2 regions of the Arthrobacter sp. Y3223065 genome follow, and region 1 is predicted to be linked to the other one. Evidence: riboswitches for the same ligand, from Rfam matches in the RefSeq annotation. Region 1 holds a riboswitch; the other holds the start of a gene.
What was found. A riboswitch is a leader RNA that binds a small molecule or an ion and turns the genes downstream of it on or off. The one in region 1 is predicted to bind cyclic di-AMP.
Positions count from the first base shown of each region.

Region 1 (9,793 bases):
GCGCGTCATGTCCTTGTATATGGCCATCCTGATGGGCGGAACCCCGCTCGGTGCGCCGCTGGTCGGTTTGGTGGCCAACAGCTTCGGACCGCGCTGGGGACTGGGCGTTGCCGCGCTGTCGGGCGTGGCCGCCGCCGCCATCGGGATCATATGGGCCTGGCGTGCGCACCACATGCGCCTTCGCTTCGACCGCTCAGCCGTGCGGAAACTGAGCATCACCTACGGCGTGCCGGACCGGCCCGCCTAAGAGCTTTCGGGACCCAGACAACCCGCCTTCGGCATCTTCTGCTGGTGCCCCCGACATCTTCTCTTGCCGCGGGAAGCTCAGAAAGGCGGTGGTGCGTTGGGGTCGGTGGTGTCATCGGGCAGCTCGATGCCGCCGAGAGTGCGTTTAGGCGTTTGGTCGCCGCGGTCAATGCGGTCAATGGTGCCGCTGGTGACGTCTTCTCCGGTGCCGTCGGTGGTGTATCCGCTGCCGCCGTTGGCGGCGGCTTCCGTTTCCTTCGGTCGGGGCAGGACGGTGTCCCAGCCCTCGTCCGGATGGGTGGTCTTGCGGTGGCCGGTGCGCGTGGTCCATCTGATCTCGCCGCCTGGCCCGGCAGCGGCCCGGGCGTGCCCGCCGGTCTTCGCCGCATGGTGCGCGCTGCACAGGCACTGCAGGTTTTCCAGCACGGTCGGCCCGCCGTCGTCCCACGCGAGGACATGGTCGATCTCGCAATACCTGGCCGCCCGGCGGCAGCCAGGGAAGCGGCAGTGCCGGTCGCGGACACGGACCAGGCGTTTGAGCCATTCGGGCGGAATCCGCAGTTTCCGGGCGGCCGCGATCGCCTGACCATGGTCGTCGGTGAGCACCAGCAACCAGGATTTCGCCAACTGGGCCAGCCGCCGTCCCATATCCGGTGGAATCGGCCCGCGCCCGGCCAGGTCCCCGGGCTCCTCGCTGAGTCCGAGCAGCGTAGTCAAGGGCATCGTGACCAGCATCCCCGGCCCCGCGCCGCCGCAGACAGGTGCGGCCCGGCCACTGCCGCCGCAGGCGGGTGCGGACCGACCATCGTCGCCGCCGGCCGGTGCCGGCCTTGGAACCGCAACAGTGCCGTCCCCGGACATGCCTCCAGCGAAGCTTTCGCTGTCGCTGCCGGCAAATGCGTGTGCCGGTGCCGGCGCTGCCGGTACCGTGTCTTCCGCTGCCGCTGCCGCGGTGTTCGCGGCGTCAGCCAGGCCAGTGCCGTCGGCCAGCAGCAGGTCGGTGAACACGTCGGCGCGCAGCTGGGGCAGGCTCCTGGCCTCGCCGGGGCCTTGGAGGGAGCGGGCCGTGGCCTGGATCCGGTCGAAGACCAGGTGCGCCTTATCCGCGCTGGTCCGGATCCACAGTTCGGCCATCCCGTCGTCCTGGTCCGTCAGTTGCACGTCCCGGGACTCGTTCGCCCGCCGGTGCCGCTCCGCCAAGGACTCCGGGTGCAGGCGGACCCGCATCCGCCGGGCACGGGACCGGACCGCGTCCAGCGTGATCTCCCCGGCACCCGGCAGCACAGCGGCTTCGAAGTCCTGCAGACACTCCGGCGGGAGGTCGGCGGAGCCGCGGGCCAGCGCTTTCGCGCGCGGCAAGTCCAAATCACCGCGGCCCATCGCCTCGAGAGTGCCCGGCAGGTGCGAGCAGATGTGCCGGGCATCGGCCAGCATGGCCCGCGCCGCGGCATCCCCCGTGGAGAGGTGCGCCGAAATCTCCTGCGGCGCGAACCGGGAAAAGCCTTCCGGGTCGCAGTCGGCGCCAACGCCGGGACGAAGCCGGGCGAAGCGGTCCAACGCCTTGACCTGGCAGGACTGCACCCACGCCTCCACCCGCGCCGCGGCCAAAAGATAATCCATGGTCTGCGCGTCATCCAGTTCCGCCGGCTCCACCCCCGCCAACAGGCCGGCCAGCACGGCAGGCACGCCCACGCCACCCTCGGGCACCACCGGCTCGCCCCCGGTGCCCTCCGGCACCAGCAGCAGGGATGCGTCGTCGCCCTCCACGGTCCCGGCCGATTGCAGCCCGGCGCCCAATCCCTGAGTTGCTCCGGCGTCCTCGGGCATGGGCGGCTGCCCGCCGGCGGCTTCGGTCGGGGAAGAAACCCCTGCAGAGCTGGCGTCAACGGCGGCAGACGCACCCAGGTCGGAGGCCGCCGGAAAGAGTCCGGCGCGATCAGGCCCGATGCCATAACGTCGCAGCAGCGCCGCTGCCACCACCTGCTGCAGCAGCGCTTCCAGCAGGGAACTGTCCGGACGCGAGGGCACACCAAGGTCCATCACCAGTCCCTGTCCCGGAACCGGCAACCGAAGCTCGCCGCCCTCGCCGTCCATATCCTCACGCTACCGGCTGCTTCGGACAGTTTGAGGTGGAGCCTCGCGCTCGCTGGACGGGCGGTGTAACGCTGGTGACGCTTCGCTGCTGAGGCATCGCGGGTGACGCAATGCTGCCCGTAAAGATCCCAATGAAGCGCTGCTGACGCATCGCTGGTGACGCGGCGCGGCTGACGCATCGCTGGCAACGTAACGCTGCTCAGGTAGCGCTGGCTGCGTAACGCTGCCAGGGCTGCACCCAACTGCCAACCAAAAAGGTCCGGCCGCCGCGAACGGAAGCCGGACCTTAGCGAATCGACGCGTCGTCGCTGGAGTCAGCCCTGCAGCCGGTCCACCACGTAGTCGATGCAGGCCAGCAGTGCGCTGACGTCCTCAGGCTCCACGGCGACAAAGGTGGCGATGCGCAGCTGGTTGCGGCCGAGCTTGCGGTACGGCTCCACATCCACCACTCCGTTCGCACGCAGCACCTTGGCGACCGCAGCGGCATCAACTGACTCGTCGAAGTCCACCGTCGCAATGACGTTCGAACGGTGCTCCGGGTTCGCCACGTACGGGGTCGCCACCGCGGAAGCCTCCGCCCACTGGTACACCCGTCCTGCCGAATCGGCGGTGCGGCCGGAAGCGAAGTCCAGGCCCCCGTTGCCGTTTAGCCACTCGATCTGCGCATTGAGCGTGACCAAGGTGGCCAGCGCGGGCGTGTTGTAGGTCTGGTTCTTCAGCGAGTTGTCGATGGCCGTTTCAAGATTGAGGAAGTCGGGAATCCAACGATCGGTGGCACCGATCCGGGCCGCCCGTTCCACCGCTGCGGGGGAGAAGACGCCCAGCCACAGGCCGCCGTCGGAGGCGAAGTTCTTTTGGGGCGCGAAGTAGTAGACGTCGCTCTGGGTGACATCCACGTCCAGCCCGCCCGCTGCGGAGGTGGCGTCGATGAGGACCAACGCGCCGTCGTCGGCACCATTCACGCGCTGCACCGGCGCGGCCACACCTGTGGAGGTTTCGTTCTGCGCCCAGGCATAGACGTCCACGCCGGCCTCTGCCCGCGGCTCCGGCCGGGAGCCGGGTTCCGAAGTGATGATGCTCGACTCGGCCAGGAACGGGGCCTTGTTGGTGGCCGCGGCGAACTTGGAACTGAATTCGCCGAAGGACAGGTGCTGCGCCTTCTGCTCCACCAGTCCGAAGGATGCAACGTCCCAGAACGCCGTCGAGCCGCCAACCCCCAGGATGACCTCGTAACCCTCCGGCGCCTTGAAGAACGTCTTAAGCCCCTCGCGGACGCTGCCCACGAGGTTCTTCACCGGTGCCTGGCGGTGCGACGTGCCCAGCAGGTTCTGGCCGGCGGCGACCAGGGCGTCGACCTGTTCCGGACGGACCTTGGACGGTCCGGCGCCAAAGCGCCCGTCCTTCGGGAGCAGGTCGGCGGGAATGCTGATGGACTGGGTATCGCTCATGAATACCTTTCCTGGCGTGGGGGCAATGATCTCGATGGCGGTTCGCCGTTGAACGCCCGTTTCATTCTGCCCCAACGCCAAGGGCCGCCGTTAGTTGAACCCGGCATTGTTGCGTTGGCCGCATGGCGCCTCAGCCCGCGGCGTAGCTGCCGGTCGGGCACGGAAAACAGGCTAGGCTGGTGAGGGGAAAACACCCTCATGCATGCTGCTGGAGCAGCCTTTTAACCGCGCCGAGGAGCAAGAAGCCATTGACTGATCTCATCGACACTACCGAGATGTACCTGCGCACTATCCTCGAGCTCGAAGAAGAGAACATCGTTGCGCTGCGCGCCCGGATCGCCGAGCGGCTGCGCCACTCTGGCCCGACGGTTTCGCAGACGATCGGGCGGATGGAGCGGGACGGACTCGTGGTCGTCACCGGCGACAGGCATCTTGAGCTGACCGAACTGGGCCGGCGAAAAGCGACCGAAGTGATGCGCAAGCACCGGCTGGCCGAGCGGTTGCTCTCCGACGTCATCGGACTGGACTGGGCCTACGTGCATGACGAGGCCTGCCGCTGGGAACACGTGATGAGCGAGCGGGTCGAGCAGCGGCTCTACGAACTGCTGGGCAGGCCAACGGTTTCGCCGTATGGCAATCCCATCCCCGGTTTGGAAGCGCTCGGGGGCCAGCCGGCCGAAGAGTTCACCTCCGGCGTGCTCAATCTGGCACAGGCCATGGGCAGCTACACGGCCGATAAACAGGTGAGCATTGTCAGGCTGGCGGAGCCCATCCAGGTGGAGCCGGAACTGTTGCTTCAGCTGGAAGAGGGCGGCTTGAAGCCCGGCGCAAGCCTTCAACTGGAGACCGCCGGCGAGTACATTTCCGTGCGCGTGCCGGGGATCGAAGGTGCCTTGGAACTGCCTCCGGAAGTTGCCGCGCACATCTTTGTATCAATGCGATGAAACGTTGTCCCCTGAAAACACGCACCACGGATAACGGATTTATTACTTTCGGGGAGTTTTACGTATAGTTGACCGGGGTATCGAGACATCGATCCCACACCCTCCGCAAGCCGAACCCTGTCGGCGGAGGCGTGTATCCGTGAGACAGGGGCGGAGGACCCACCAAGCGGCAGTTTGTACGCTGCCTTGGGGTGAAGCCGCAGCGGGCAAAGCGTAGGTGAATCGTTCCACTCACGCTGGGTGCGGTGCGGCCGAGTTTTCTCTTGACTCGAATCCGACAGCTAACTTCGCAGGCGCTTTGGAGAGGTAAAGAATTTTGGCAGGTCACAAAGCCTCGGGACGGCGCCGTTCATCCGCCCCGGTCGAACACTCACGCCCACGTGCCGCGACACCCGGCCGCCGCCGCGCCCAGCCGGCGCCGTCGCCGGTAGCAGCAGCCGCACGCGACGTCGGGCATAAAACCGCGATCGTCGCAGCCGCGTCCGGGATGGCCCTGACAGTGATGCTCCCGACGACGGCCGGCGCCACGGCCGACGCCCCGCAGGAGGCTCCGGCCGCCAGCAGTATCTCCGCCGCCACTGAAGCGCGCCTGACGTTTGAGCGTGCCGGGCTGACCAGCAAGTTCGACCCGGACACGAAGCTGAAGCAGGTCATGGTCGCTTCCGGGAGCAACGCCAAGGTTGTCAGCAGCGAAGGTTCCCTCTCGCAGCCGATGGACGAGATGACCATGACGTCGCCGTTCGGCTACCGCGTCAGTCCGATCACCGGCTATGCCGGGGAGTTGCACACCGGCCAGGACTATGGAGCAGCCTGTGGCACTCCGGTCCACGCGGCAGCCGGCGGAACCGTCGTCGAGGCAGGCTTCCAGGTCGGCGGCGGCGGCAACCGGATCGTGGTGGACCACGGCAACGGCCTGAAGACCACCTACAACCACCTGAGCACCATCGACACGTCGGTCGGCGCCACCGTGCAGCGCGGGGAGATGGTGGGCCAAAGCGGCACGACCGGAGCCTCAACCGGATGCCACCTTCACTTCGAAGTGATGGTCAACGACAAGCTGGTGGACCCCACCGGCTGGCTGTGACCAACACGCCGTAACCGGAACGTGACACAACCCGCAAACTGTTATAAGGTTTCACCCGTGCCAGTCGCCCACAGCCTGGCACCTTCGGGCGGAATGCCGAACTCTGCCGTCGCCCGAAGTTCGTTCGCACCGATTCGCATGGCAGAGGCGGGGGAACCACTTCCCGGACATCGCACGGTGTCCTTGGGGTAAAGCCGATCAGGCCCGGGCCACCAGCCCGCACGCCGGCCGGCCGGATGAACTCCCATCCGAACCCGACAGCTCACCTCGCAGGCATTTGGGAGAGGTACAGACCGTGTCCAAGAGCATTACTGCGGGCCGCCATCGTGCGACCCCCGTCCGCACGAGCCCGCTTGAGACGATTTCCAAGGCTGTGTCCGCGAATGCGGGAACCATGGGACGTCAGGGTGCCGTGATCGCCGCCGCTACCGGCCTGGTTTTGACCGGTACCATCCCGGCCCAGGCTGTCAGCGCTGACCGAGGGGTCGACGCCCCGGCCCGCGTGCAGGTGGAAGCCGTGCAGGCCTCCGCAGCCGTGAAGCTGACCTTCGAACGTGCCGGGATCACCTCCACCCCCGCGCCGGAGGCAGTTGTTCAGGCCGTCTCCAACGAGATCACCCCCACGACCGGCAACGACGCCGGGTCGAACGAAACCAAGACCATCAAGAAGGCCGACGAGGCTGCCGCCAGCGGAGCCGCCGGCGCCATCGTCGCGGCCGCTTACGGCCAGATCGGTGTCGGCCAGGACTGCACCGCCCTGGTCGAGAACGCCCTGCGCGCGGCAGGCTTCGCGGTGGGCGACCTTGCCCCCGCACAGTTCTTTGCCTACGGCACGCAGGTGTCCACCCCGCAGCCGGGCGACATCATTTACTACGCTAACGGCGGTGCCGGTGTGGCTCACGTGGCTATTTACGTCGGCAACGGCCAGGCCATCCACGGCGGCTGGGCGGGCTACAACACCGTCCTGGGCAGCGCCTACATCGGTTCCGGCCCGGTCTTCATCCGTCCGGCAGGCTAATCCCTTCCTTCCACGGTCTTGTTCTCGCGGCGCGTCCTTCGGGGCGCGCCGCGGCCGTTAACGGCGCCTGGACCACCTGAACAGAAACGGAGCGCGGAAGACCTGGGCGGAAACGGAGCGCGGAAACCGTCCGGAGCCGCGAGGCCCCACGCGGCACCCTTCGTACCAGCACCATCCCGGAACCGTCCGGAAGCACGGCCCGCGGCCTCCCGTAATCAAAACATCACCGCGCCGTGATCAGAATGTGACAATGCGTGATTGATCGTATACGCTCTAACGCGTGCCAGTTGCCAAACGGCTGGGACCTCCGGGTGGATTGCCGAGCTCTGCCACCGTCCGGAGTCCGTTCGCAAAAACTTCGCGGGCAGAGGCGGGGGAACCAATTCCGGGTTTCGTACAGGAACCCTTGGGGTTAAGTCGCTAGCACTCTCAGGCTTTGCCGGAGAGGGCTGCGGCCGGATGCACTCCCATCCGAATCCGACAGCTCACCTCGCAGGCATTGGGAGAGGCCTTTAACGTGTTCAATGACACCGCTACGGGGCGCCACCGCGCCGTTTCCGTCCGCACCAACCCGCTGGAGACGATTTCCAAAGCCGTCTCGTCCAATGCCGGATCCATGGGTCGCTCAGCAGCCGTCATCGCTGCCGCGTCCGGACTGGCCCTGACCGCCGCGGTTCCCGCGCAGTCAACCACCATCGAACGCACCGCATCCACCGTGTCCGTTCCCAGCCGCGTGCAGGTGGACACCGTCCAGGCTTCGAGTGCCGTCGAGCTGACCTTCTCGCGTCCCGCCATCAAGTCCACTCCGGCCCCGGAGCCGGAGCCTGTTGTCGAAGCCGTGGCCGAAGAAGTGGCCCCGGTCGTCGAGGAGGCCGCAGGCGCAGCACAGGGCGCCGTCCAAGCCCCCGCTCCCGCGGTCGAGGTCAAGGCCGCCGCCGCCGCCCCCGCAGTCAAGGCGGAGCCGGCCAAGGCCGAAGCTTCCGCCGGCGGAGTAGCCTCCACCCTGGTGTCCTCCGCGTACGGCCAGATCGGCATCTCGCAGGACTGCACCGCCATGGTGGAGAAGGCCCTGCGCGCCGCCGGATTCTCGGTGGGCGACCTCGCCCCCGCGCAGTTCTTCAGCTACGGCACCCAGGTTTCCACCCCGCAGCCGGGCGATCTGCTGTACTACTCCGACGGCGGTGCCGGCGTCGCGCACATCGCCATCTACGTGGGCAACGGCCAGGCCATCCACGGCGGCTGGACCGGCTACACCACCGCATTGGCCAGTGCGGACGTCGGATCCGGCTATGTAGCCATCCGCGTCAACTAGGCATCAGCCTTCCCGGTCCCCAGGACCGACCCCCGGCCCCGGCACACGCTCACAGCGTGCACCGGGGCCGGCGGCGTTGTTGCGGCGGATAGGCGCCCACGAACCAGCCGCTAGACCGCTGGCGGCATCATCCCGACGGCCCACAGGCGGTAAAAAGTTAGCGCAGAACGCACCCGCCGTCATACTCTTTGACTGTCAGTGCAGAAAATCCAGTCCCGGACCGGGATCTGAAGCACCGGTCGGGTTGGCCAGACCTAGAGGAATGTGCATGCGCACACTCGTTCTGAATGCTGGTTACGAACCCCTGGCGGTTGTCACCTTCCGCCGGGCGCTGCTTCTTGTGCTCACCGGAAAAGCCAGCGTGATTGCCGAAGACGGAGACCCCGTCGTCGGCCCCAACGACATCCTGGGCCGTCCCTCGGTCATCCTGCTCAACCGCTACATTAAGATGCCGTACAACAAGAACGCCGCGGTGACCCGCCGCGGCGTCCTGCGCCGCGACAACCATCTCTGCGCTTACTGCGGCAAGACGGCCACCACGGTGGACCACGTCAAGCCCCGGTCGCGCGGGGGAGAAGACAGTTGGGAGAACCTGGTGGCCTGCTGCCTGCGCTGCAACAACGCCAAGGGCGACCGCACGCTGGCCCAAATGGGCTGGAGCCTGCGCTTCACGCCCCGGCCGCCCAGCGGCGCCCGCTGGCGGATCCGCGACCTGGACCGTCCTGCCCCGGCCTGGAGCCAGTTCCTCGACACCCATACCGCCGCGTGACGGCTCCGGTTTTCGACGCAGTCGTGCTGGCCGGCGGCCGTTCCTCGCGCTTGGGAGGCAGCCCCAAGGCGCTGTTGCAGCTCGACGGAGTTACCTTGTTGCGCCGCACGCTGGAGGCTGTCCGCGGGGCCCAGCGGATCTCCGTCGTCGGCCCCGATGACCTGTCGGAGGAAGTGGAAGCTTTCCGCCGCACGGCCGCCCCGCAGCCGCTTCGGCTGAAGCTCACCCGGGAAGACCCGCCGTTCTCCGGACCGGCGGCGGGCATTGCTGCGGGAATCCAGGCGCTGGTCAAGGACGACGACGGCGGTGCCTCCGGGCGGGTCCAGGACGGCGACGGCGGTGCCTCCGTGCGGGCGCCGTTCACGCTGCTCTTTGCCTGCGACATGCCGATGCTGGCCGGGCTGCCGGAACTGCTGCTGCGCCACGCCGTCCTTCGGCCGGAGGCCAGGCTCTGGATCCCGGTGGACGCCGACGGCAGACAGCAGCCGCTGGCTTGCTGCGCGGACAGCGCCGCGTTGGAGGCGGCGGTGCGGAACGCCGGGGGAGCCGCCGGGCTGGCCGGCCAGCCGGTCCGGCGGCTGCTCGGCGGCCTGCCGGCTGCCGAGATCCGGCTCGAGGGTCCGTCAGGGGACCACACCTCCGACGTCGACACTTGGCAGGACGCGGGCCGCTTTGGCATTGCCCGGCCCGCCCCGTAGCCTGAAACAAACGTTGTACAAAGCCCGCGCACGGGCGGATCGGAGGCCATTGTGTCCGGAGCGGCCGAAAAGCTCTCCCCGTATGTCAGCGAACTGCTCCAGGCGCTGGAAATCGAGGACACGCCGGTTGACATCGACGCCGTGCTGGGACTGGCCGGCGTCGCGGCGCACAGTGTGGTC
Region 1 is NZ_JBNHGC010000007.1:144,150-153,942, reverse strand. It holds gene AC5RUK_RS16850 (MFS transporter) at 1-247, shown strand, start outside; gene AC5RUK_RS16845 (HNH endonuclease signature motif containing protein) at 325-2,340, opposite strand; gene serC (phosphoserine transaminase) at 2,655-3,788, opposite strand; gene AC5RUK_RS16835 (iron-dependent transcriptional repressor DtxR) at 4,037-4,732, shown strand; cyclic di-AMP (ydaO/yuaA leader) riboswitch at 4,831-5,043, shown strand; gene AC5RUK_RS16830 (M23 family metallopeptidase) at 5,049-5,816, shown strand; cyclic di-AMP (ydaO/yuaA leader) riboswitch at 5,934-6,107, shown strand; gene AC5RUK_RS16825 (NlpC/P60 family protein) at 6,211-6,834, shown strand; cyclic di-AMP (ydaO/yuaA leader) riboswitch at 7,173-7,347, shown strand; gene AC5RUK_RS16820 (NlpC/P60 family protein) at 7,352-8,146, shown strand; gene AC5RUK_RS16815 (HNH endonuclease) at 8,415-8,915, shown strand; gene mobA (molybdenum cofactor guanylyltransferase) at 8,912-9,613, shown strand; gene AC5RUK_RS16805 (DUF6457 domain-containing protein) at 9,665-9,793, shown strand, end outside.

Region 2 (9,793 bases), 100 kb from region 1:
GGCCAGCGCGGCCAGCAGGGTTCCCGCGGAGAACAGCGCCATCGAAGCAGTGAAAACCTGACGCGTGGTGAAACGCTGCAGGAGGAATCCGGTCACCGGAATGACCACCGCCATTGTCAGCATGAACGCCGTGGTCAGCCACTGGGCCGCGCGGGCGCTGATGCCGAGGTCATCCATCAACTCGGTCAGCGCCACAGACATGATGGTTTCGTTCAGGATCACCACGAACGCAGAGACCAACAGGATGCCAATCACGCGGCGGTTCCGGCGCGATTCATCAGCCGTCAACCCTCGGCCGTTGGAGGATCCGGGCCGCGCCGAGGCTCTTTTCGTCGACGGTTCTTTATTCACGGGAGAATCCTCGGGGGGAGTTCGTGCTGTTGCGGGCGGCCGAAAATAGCCCTAGAACGCCGAGTCTACGGCAGAGTAGTAGCTTAACCTGCCCCCGCTGACTCCTATTCCCAGAGCGCGGCAACCGCAAATAAACAACGACGCCGATGCTCGCCGCCGGGAGAAAACCTCCGACCGGCGGGGGAGGGCGCAGCGTGAAGAGTTCTCAATCGGGTCCCCTTAAAGAGGAGAAGCCCCGCCGCGTGATACGAGAGGAGGCGAAGTCCTGCTGCGCGTTAAGAGAGGAGAAGCCCCGCCGGCGCATGGCCGACGAGGCTTCCCTGTGATCCTGGAACGGCCGTTGGGGGGAATAGCCGTTCCAGGGGCATGAGGGGTGGTTACATCGTGTAGTAACCGGTAACGGGCATGGCGTTCACGTCGTGCACCATGGTGCCCTGGCTCGGGTTCAGGGCGCTGATCATCTTGCCGTCGCCCAAGTAGATACCCGTGTGGCCGCCGCCGTTCTGCACCACCAGGTCGCCCGGCTTCGGGTTGCTGGTCGGGGTCAGGGCGCTGCCCTGGTGCTGGCTGAGGCGGGGCAGGTCGACGCCAGCCTGGGCGTAGACCCACTGGGTGAAGCCGGAGCAGTCCCAGCCGGCGGTGGAGGTGCCGCCCCAGACGTACGGCGTGCCCTGACCGGACATGGCGATGTCCACGATGCTCTGGTTGCCGCTGGTGGAGGCGGGCTTGATGTCGGCGCTGGCCAGCGAGACCGTCGCGGCGTCTGTCGACGCAGCCAGGGTCGTAGCGGCCCCGCCGTTACCCTGGGCTGCCTGGCCGCCACCGGACTGAGTGCCCTGCGCGGATCCGGTCAGCGCGATCTGGTCGCCCGGGTAAATGATGGAGTAAACGCCCAGGCCGTTGATGGCCAGCACGTCCTGCACATTTTTGCCGTACTGGGCGGCAATCGTGCCGACGGTGTCGCCCGCGACCACGGTGTGCGTGGTGGCACCGGAAGCAGCACCGGCGTCGGCAGTGGAGCTGGTAACCGAAGCGCGCTCCACCTCGAAGCCGGCGTTGGCCGGAGCGGCAACGGTGCCGGTTGCGTCGGCGGCACCGTAGGTCGGGACGGTGACATCGGCGGCAGCGTTGGCCGGCAGGCCGGCACCCAGCATCAGGCCACCGGCGGCCGTGACCACGGCGGCGCCGCGGCCGACGGTGCCGGCGCGGGATGAGACGGCGTGGGACAGACCGGCCACGGTGGTGTTGCGGACCGGGGTGGCACGGTGGCGTGCGCGATTGTTTTTGAGCAGCAAGAAGATACCTCTCCCAATGCCTGCGAGGTAAGCTGTCGGGTTCGGGTGGGAGTCACCCGGCCGTGCGGCAGCGCGGTGTGCACTCCGTACGGCTTAACCCCAAGAGCCCCAAGAGGGGCCCGGAAAGTGGGTCCCCCGCCTCTGCCAGATGTCTAGCGAACGAACCCGGAAAGGCTGGCAGAGCTAGGCAATACCCTCCGAGGACATCAGCGGATGATCGCCGATGTGTTGAAAACAGTACATAACGGTTCGATAACTGTCCAAGCCCTGAAATTTACCTGTGGATAACCTGAGAGTCACCGAATGACACCGGCTTCCTGCTCCGGATTCAGGCGCAGTCGAGGGCGGTGGGGAGTACATCGGCGGGAACAAAATGGCCTCGTTCGCACCGCTTTCTTGTGCCCTGGCGCCTTGAAGAGTGGGGAGCATCACGGCCGTCGTTGATCCGGGCCGCTCTCCCCTGCAACAGGGCGGCCATTGTCCGAGCACGACGGCGGGAGTAGGCTCCGCCTTATCCGGGCCGCGGGGACGGCCGGCGCTTCGGCTGTGGCCGGCGGCGTGGCCCAGCCACTTCGGAAAGGAATGAGCGCCATGCCCATCACGCGTGAGTTGATCATCAACGGCGAGCACGTCCCGGCAGCCTCCGGCAGGACCACCGAGGACATCAACCCCTACACGGCGAAGCCTTCGCCACCGTTGCGGCCGCCGGGCCGGAAGATGTCACGCGAGCGGTCGACGCGGCGTCGGCGGCCTTCGACGCGTGGGCCGCGACGCCTCCCACCCAGCGGGCGAAGATCTTCCTGAAAGCTGCCGACCTGTTTGAAGACCGGATGCAGCAGGGCATCGAGTTGATGGCTGGCGAAGTGGGTGGTGTGGCGGTCTGGGCCGGTTTCAACGTCCAGTTGGCCGCCAACATCCTGCGCGCGGCAGCGGCAGCCACCACCGCACCTCGTGGCGACGTGCTGGCCACCGACCTGCCCGGCAAGTTCTCGTTCTCCGTCCGGCAGCCCTACGGCGTGGTGGCGGCGCTGTCTCCGTGGAACGCGCCGTTCATCCTGGGCATGCGGGCCATGGCCATCCCGATGGCCGTCGGAAACACCGTGGTGCTCAAGCCCAGCGAGGACGCGCCGCTGGCCTGCGGCCTGTTCCTGGCGGACGCATTGCTGGACGCGGGCCTGCCCGCTGGGGTGCTGAACGTCATCACGAATGACCGGGCGGACGCGAACGATGTGGTGAGCACCCTGATCTCCGACCCCCGCGTGCGCAACGTGAACTTCACTGGTTCCACCAAGGTGGGACGCATCATCGGCACGCTGGCGGCGCAGAACCTGAAGCCTGCGGTGCTTGAGCTCGGCGGCAAGAACTCCCTGATGGTGCTCAAAGACGCGGACGTCGACTACGCCGTGCAGGCGGCGACCTTCGGCGCGTTCATGAACGCCGGGCAGATCTGCATGTCGGTGGACCGCGTGATTGTGGACCGCAGCATTTCCGAGGAGTTCTCGAGCCGGTTCGCGGAGAAAGTCGCCACGCTGCCCACCGGGGACCCGATGAAGCAGGACACGGTGATCGGACCGCAGGTCACCCAGGCCTCGGCGGACCGGCAGTACGCACTGATCGACGACGCCGTGTCCAAGGGCGCAACGGTGCTGGCCGGCGGCGGGAAGGCGGCCCAAGCCGTGGTGCCCGCGACGGTGCTCTCCGGGATCACCGAGGAGATGCGGATCTACGACGAGGAGATCTTCGGTTCCGCGACCACCATCATGGAGGTGGACGGCCCGGAACAGGCGGTGAAGCTGGCGAACGACACGAACTACGGCCTGACCTCCGGTGTCATCACGGAGAACCTGGCCGAGGGCATCGAGGTGGCGCAGCGGCTCAAGACCGGCATTGGCCACGTCAACGACCAACCGGTGCTGGATGAACCGATGGCCCCGTTCGGCGGCATCCAGGAGTCGGGCTACGGCAAGTTCGGCGGGCAGGCCGGCATCAATTCGTTCACCGAGGAGCGCTGGATCACCATCCAGCAGAACGGGCACGCGCAGTACCCGTTCTGAGCCTTTAGTCGCGGATGCGCACGGCCGTTTCGCGCATGTAGCGGTCCACGTGCGCGTAGGCGTCGCGGGTCAGGGCTTTCCAAAGTTCGACGGCGAGGCGCGGGTTTTCGCTCTCCAGGCGGCTCATGGTTTCGGCCGGGAGGAGCCTGACCCGAACCGGACCATCGGCGCGCACGGTGGTTTCCTGCCGGTCCGCGCTGCCCAGCGCCATTTCGCCGAACGTCATGCCGGCGCTGAGGGTGGTGAGTTTGACCCTGGTGTTCCCCGGCCCGGTGGAGGTGGTGGTAACGCGGCCGGACAGGATGAAATAGACCCCGGCGAAGCGCTGGCCGACCCGGCGAATGAGCTCGCCGTCGTCATAGCTGCGTTCTTCCATCAACTCCGCGAGCGCGGCGGAGTCCTCGGGGTCCAGCGGGCTGAGCGCAGGGGAATCGGCCACGTCCACCGTGGCGGGCCTGCAGAGCTCGTCGCCATAGGCGGCGATCAACCGGTTTTCGGCGAATTCGACGGCGGTGCTGCGGGTGGCGAACGACGGCACCGGCCGCCCGGAGTCTTCGAACCGCTGCGCCAGGGCGCCCTCGCCGTCGATCATCACCAGTTCGCGCCCGGCGTCCGCGAGCGAGGCCCGAAGCTGCTCCAGCATGTCCAGGGCGACCGGGGCGGTTTCATCCACCCGGCGCATGTCCAGGATGACAAGTTCCACCGACTCGTCCAGGTCGCTGACCTCGCGCACCATGGATTCCGTGCCGGCGAACAACAGGTCCCCGTTCAGCTCGATGACTCGGGCGCGGTGCCCGTTGGCGCGCAGCACCTCTGCGGCCTCGTCGTTGCGGCGGATCCCGGACGGGGCATCGGTGATGTCGTAGCTGGCGCGGATGGCGTTCCGGCCGGTGCGCGCGGCCCGGACGAAGTGCAGCCCCATGTCGTGGGAGATCCGCCGGCTGGCCGCCACCCCGCGCACGCTGCTGCCGTGGTCGTCCAGCGGCGGCGAATAAACTGCCAGCCCCAACTGACCCGGCAGCACCGCGAGCAGGCCGCCGCCGACCCCGGACTTTGCCGGCATGCCCACGTCCGAGAGCCACGCGCCGGCGTCGTCGTACATTCCGCAGGTAGCCATCACGGAGAGGACCCGTTCCTCCACCTCCAGGTCCAGCACCTGCTTGCCGGTGAGCGGGTTGGTGCCGCCGTTTGCCAGGGTGGCCGCCATGACCGACAGGTCGCGGCAGGTGACCAGCACGGAGCATTGCCGGAAGTAGTCCTCGGCCACCGGGTCCGGATCCTGCTCGATGACCTCGAAGGAGCGCAGCAGGTGGGCCAGCGCCCGGTTGCGGTACCCGTGCCGCGCCTCCGACTGGAACGTGCGTTCGCTGACCGACAGGTCGCGGCCAGCGAAGGCGGAATAGTGCTCGAGGATGCGCCGGAACCCGGTCTTGCCGCCGCTGCCCTTGATCAGGGAGGTGGCGGTCAGCGCCCCGGCATTGATCATCGCGTTGGCCGGTCGGCCGGTGCCCGGAGCCAGCGAAATTTCGTTGAAGGCGTTGCCCGATGGCTCCACGTCCACCTTCTGGTCCACGGCGTCGAGGCCCAGGTCGGAGAGCGCGAGTCCGTAGGTGAAGGGCTTGGAAATGGACTGGATGGTGAATTCTTCGCTTGAGTCGCCGACCTCGTACACGTAGCCGTCCACGGTGGCAAGGCAGATGGCGAACTTGTCCGGGTCCGCGCCGGCCATCGCGGGAATACCGCCGTACGGCTTGCCGTCCTTGAGGCCGGCGAGCTCGGCGTGCAAGGTGCGCAGATAGGTTTGGATAGGGGAGTCCATGATGCCAGCCTATGGGGTGGCTGGAACGTACAACCAGCGGGGGCCAGAGGCACCGCCCGGCGACCGGGCCGCCGAGACGCCGATCATGCCGGAAAGCCGAGCCGATGGAACCCGGCGGGTTAGATTGGCGGTATGACCGATCCCGGGCCGGTGCCTGCCGCCGACAATCCGCTGTTCGCGTTGCTGGCGGCTGGTGATCGCGCCGGAGTCCTTGCCTACGGGGCAGCCATGCCGGAGAGCGAAAAGCGGCTCCAGAAGTCGATGGTCCGGCGGTTACGGATGGTGGTTTCGGCAGAGCCGACCGGTGAGCGCTCGCCGGACGGGTGGTGGCGGGGCCCGTTGCAGCCCGACCACTGGGCCGCGGCGGACATCGCCCACATGGCCTGCATCGGCGCGGAACGGTCCGCCGCCCTGTCCTACACCGATTTCAAGGTCGCGCGCGACGTGCCGCCGGTGCTGTTTCCCGGCCACTTGGAGCTGTTCGTCGAGTCCTGGTCGGACCGCTATCTGCGCAATCCCAAAGGCTGGGACCGGAACCGCGGCACTGACGCGATGTTTGACTGGGTCCGCGACGGACTGGTGCCCGCCCCGGCGCATCGCGGCGCCATGCTCCTGTTGCTGAGCCAGACGCAGGTTGGAAGCATCGACTTCCTGAAGTTCCTGCGGCAGCGGCCGGGATTGATCGACGTGACGCTGAAAGAACTGTTCCACGTACCCGGGATCAAGGGCGCCAGCGCCATGCAGTTCGACGAGGGCAATCCCCGGGAGAACCGCAAGCTGGCGGTTCTGCTGCCCCAGCTGGTCAAGCTGGGCTACTGGGACGCCGAGTGGGTTTGGCAGGGGATCGAACGGGTCCTGGCGGGCGACGAATGGCCGGAATACCAGAAGCGCTTCTTCAAGCTGCTGCGCAGCAACCTCGCGGGCTGATGCAGGGCCCCTCGAGCATGACGTCGTAGCGCACGACGTCGACCAGACCGCTCGCGCATCGGTATGCCTGCGCTGATGCATCGTCTACGCTGAGGGAAACGGCGCAGCGGCGAAAGGCAGGACAACAATGACTTCCAATCCGCAGAGCACGGGACGGGACGGAGCCGAGACCGGGGGCACGAACACCGGCCGATCGGGAGCCGGGCCGTCCGGTAAGTCCGGGCAGGGCGCATCCGACGACCTTGGACCCAAAACCGGTGGGGCAGGCCCGCAAGAAGGGCACGACGCGAGGCAACAAGGCACCCGGCTGGGGATGATCTGGACGTCGGTGGTCGTTGCGCTGCTCCTGTTGGTGCTGCTGATTGTGTTCATCGCGCAGAACCAGGACCAGGTGCTGCTGCGCTATTTCGGTTTCGAGGGGCAGGTCGCACTGGGGCTGGCGCTGTTCGTGGCGTCGGTCGCCGGCGGCATCTTCGTCGCCGCCGCCGGGGCCGCCCGCATCATCCAGTTGCGCTACCGCGGACGGGTAAGCCGCAAGAACGGTTCGACGCCGCGTTAGTTCGGGTTCGCAGATGGCACAGGACGTACGCCGGCGGCTGTTCACCGTAGGCCACGGCACCAGCACGCCCGAAGAGCTGGCCGAACTGCTCAATGGCGCCGGGGTGCAGAAGGTCGTCGATGTCCGCCGCTTCCCGGGCAGCCGCAAGCACCCGGACATGGGCCGTGAGGCGCTCACGGAATGGCTTCCCGCCGCCGGCCTCGGCTACCGCTGGGAAGAAGACCTGGGCGGACGACGGCGGATTCCCGCCGGCGAGCCCGAGCCCGACAGCTGGTGGCAAGTCGCTGCGTTCCGGGCCTATGCCGCCTACACGCGCACCCCGGAATTCGCCAACGGGCTGGGACGCCTGCTGACCGACGCCGAGGCCGCCGACGTGGCGATCATGTGCAGCGAGAGCGTGTGGTGGCGCTGCCACCGCCGGCTCATCTCGGACGTCCTGGTGTTGCTGCACGCCTTTGAGGTGGTGCATCTGCTGCCCGGCGGCAAGAAATCATTGCACGAGCCGTCGGCAGGTGCCAGAACGGAAGCCGGCCGGTTGTACTGGGACCTGCCGGCGGCATGACGCCCGCGAAGTAAACCGGAGCGTCAGGGAACCAAGCCGGGTCGCCGCGCAATAGACCGCGGCGCCGGGGGAACCGCGCCGCGGCGCCCGGCAACAAGCCCGCGGCGACGCGGCCGCCCAGTAAGCGGTCAGCGCTTGCGGCCGAAAACCAGCGAAGCCAGCGCCGTCGCCGCCGTCACCGTATAGACCGCCGGCCAGGCGCCGATCTTCTTGGCCAGCGGATGGGACACGCCGAAGGCCGCCAGATAGCCACCGGTCAGCGCCGCCGCCCGGCCGGTGCCGGCGTTGCGCTGCCACATCGCGAAGGCTCCGGCTCCCGCGGCGGCCAGCACGGCGCCGGCCAGCGGACGGTTCTTGGTCGCTTGGCCGGTCTTAAAACCGCCCAGCAGGCCGGTGCTGGTGAGCAGGGTGGGGAGGACAGAACTCATGGGCATCTCCTTGGACGTCGGGACTCCCAGCCTATCCCCGCCCCGTCGCCAGGGTCTCGCCCGAGCGGCCGTGCCGGAACCCGGTGGGGAATCCCAGCTGGACCGGCTCCGGCGCGGAACAGCAGCTCGCGGCTGCTGGCTCCGGCTCGGCTGCTTCTTCGGGTGCGGACGTTTCCCCACCGGCGGATTCCTCGCCGGCCGCCACCCCACCCGCAGCTCCCGCCGCAGGGACATCGCAGCCGGCGCCGATGTCGGTGGAGCAGACGCCTGTCTCCGGCAGGTTCAGTTCCACGTTGTCGGCGGCCGCCCTGTCCCCGGCCAACGCGGCGGCGATCGAGCGAACCTGCTCATAGCCGGTGGCCAACAGGAAGGTCGGTGCCCGGCCGTAGGATTTCATGCCGGCCAGGTAGAAGTCGCGGTCCGGGTGGGCCAGCAGCCCGGCGCCGTGCGGGGGAACGGTGCCGCAACTGTGGAACTCCGGATCGATCAGCGGGCCAAGCACGCGGGGCGCCTCCACGGCCGGATCAAGCTCGAGCCGGACCTCGCGCAGCATGTCCAGGTCGGGCCGGAAGCCGGTGGCCGGAACCAGCAGGTCCACGTCGAGCTGCACGTCGCCGTCGGGAGTGCTGCCGCTGACGGCGAGGCTGTCCGCGCACTTGAAGCCGGTGATGGTGAACGAGGTGTACAGGTCCACGTGGCCGTCCTCGACCAGCCGGCGCAGCCGCGTCCCCAGCTGGCCGCGCGCCGGCAGCCCGTCCAGCTCCCCGCCGCCGTACAGCCGCGTGACACTGGAACCGCGGACCGCCCAGCTGACCCGCGTGCCCGGTTCGTTCTTGGCCAGCTGGCCAAGGTTGAGCAAGGTGTTGGCGGCCGAGTGGCCGGCGCCGACCACCAGGATGTGCTTGCCGGCAAAGCGCGCGCGGGCGCGGCCGACGACGTCGGGCAGCGGCCCGGTGATGAAGCCGGCGGCCAGGGCCGCGGCTTCACCGGGAACGGGCAGCCCGGCCTGGCCCAACGGGTTCGGCCGGCTCCACGTACCGGAAGCATCGATCACGGCGCACGCGAGGTGGTCGGTGACCGTCCCCGAAGCGTCCTGCACCCGGACCAGGAACGGCGTCTCCGCCCGGCCCAGCGAACGGGTCTTGTCCATGCCGGCGCGGCTGACCGCCACTACCCGTGAAGAGGTGCGCAGGGCATTGCGGAGGGCCGGCACGGCGGCCAGCGGCTGGATGTAGCGCTCCACCAGTTCGGAACCGTAGGGGAGTGCGCTCGGCCGCGGCTCTTCCCAGCCGGCAGCCTCCAGCAGCCGGCGGGACGCGGCGTCGATGTTGTAGCGCCACGGGGAGAACAGCCGGATGTGGCCCCAGTCGGCGACCGCGGCACCGGCAGCCTCTCCGGCTTCGAAGACCCGCGGGGTCAGTCCGCGCTCCAACAAGTGGGCCGCCGCGGCCAGCCCGACCGGCCCTGCACCGATGACGACGACGGGGAGTCCCGCACTGTTCCTGTCCTGGCTCATGGTCGGCTTCCTCGCGGTAGAAGGGCGGGTCAGTTCGCGCCGGGCCGCGCGGGCAGCAGCTCGGCGATCAACTGCTGGATGCGGCCCTTGATCTCATCGCGGATCGGTCGTACCGACTCCACGCCCTTGCCGGCCGGGTCCTCCAGCACCCAGTCCTCGTAGCGCTTGCCGGGGAAGAACGGGCACTCGTCGCCGCAGCCCATGGTCACCACCACGTCCGAATCCTTGACGGCCTCGGTGGTGAGAACCTTGGGCATCTCGGCGGAGATGTCGATGCCCTCC
Region 2 is NZ_JBNHGC010000007.1:39,278-49,070, reverse strand. It holds gene AC5RUK_RS16390 (MDR family MFS transporter) at 1-351, opposite strand, end outside; gene AC5RUK_RS16385 (C40 family peptidase) at 729-1,646, opposite strand; cyclic di-AMP (ydaO/yuaA leader) riboswitch at 1,650-1,814, opposite strand; partial or broken gene AC5RUK_RS16380 (aldehyde dehydrogenase family protein) at 2,369-3,700, shown strand; gene glsA (glutaminase A) at 3,705-5,519, opposite strand; gene AC5RUK_RS16370 (hypothetical protein) at 5,652-6,446, shown strand; gene AC5RUK_RS16365 (LapA family protein) at 6,574-7,005, shown strand; gene AC5RUK_RS16360 (DUF488 domain-containing protein) at 7,019-7,567, shown strand; gene AC5RUK_RS16355 (hypothetical protein) at 7,696-7,995, opposite strand; gene AC5RUK_RS16350 (FAD-dependent oxidoreductase) at 8,027-9,511, opposite strand; gene AC5RUK_RS16345 (arsenate reductase ArsC) at 9,541-9,793, opposite strand, start outside.
Region 2: another riboswitch for cyclic di-AMP. It lies ahead of AC5RUK_RS16385 (C40 family peptidase); the one in region 1 lies ahead of AC5RUK_RS16825 (NlpC/P60 family protein).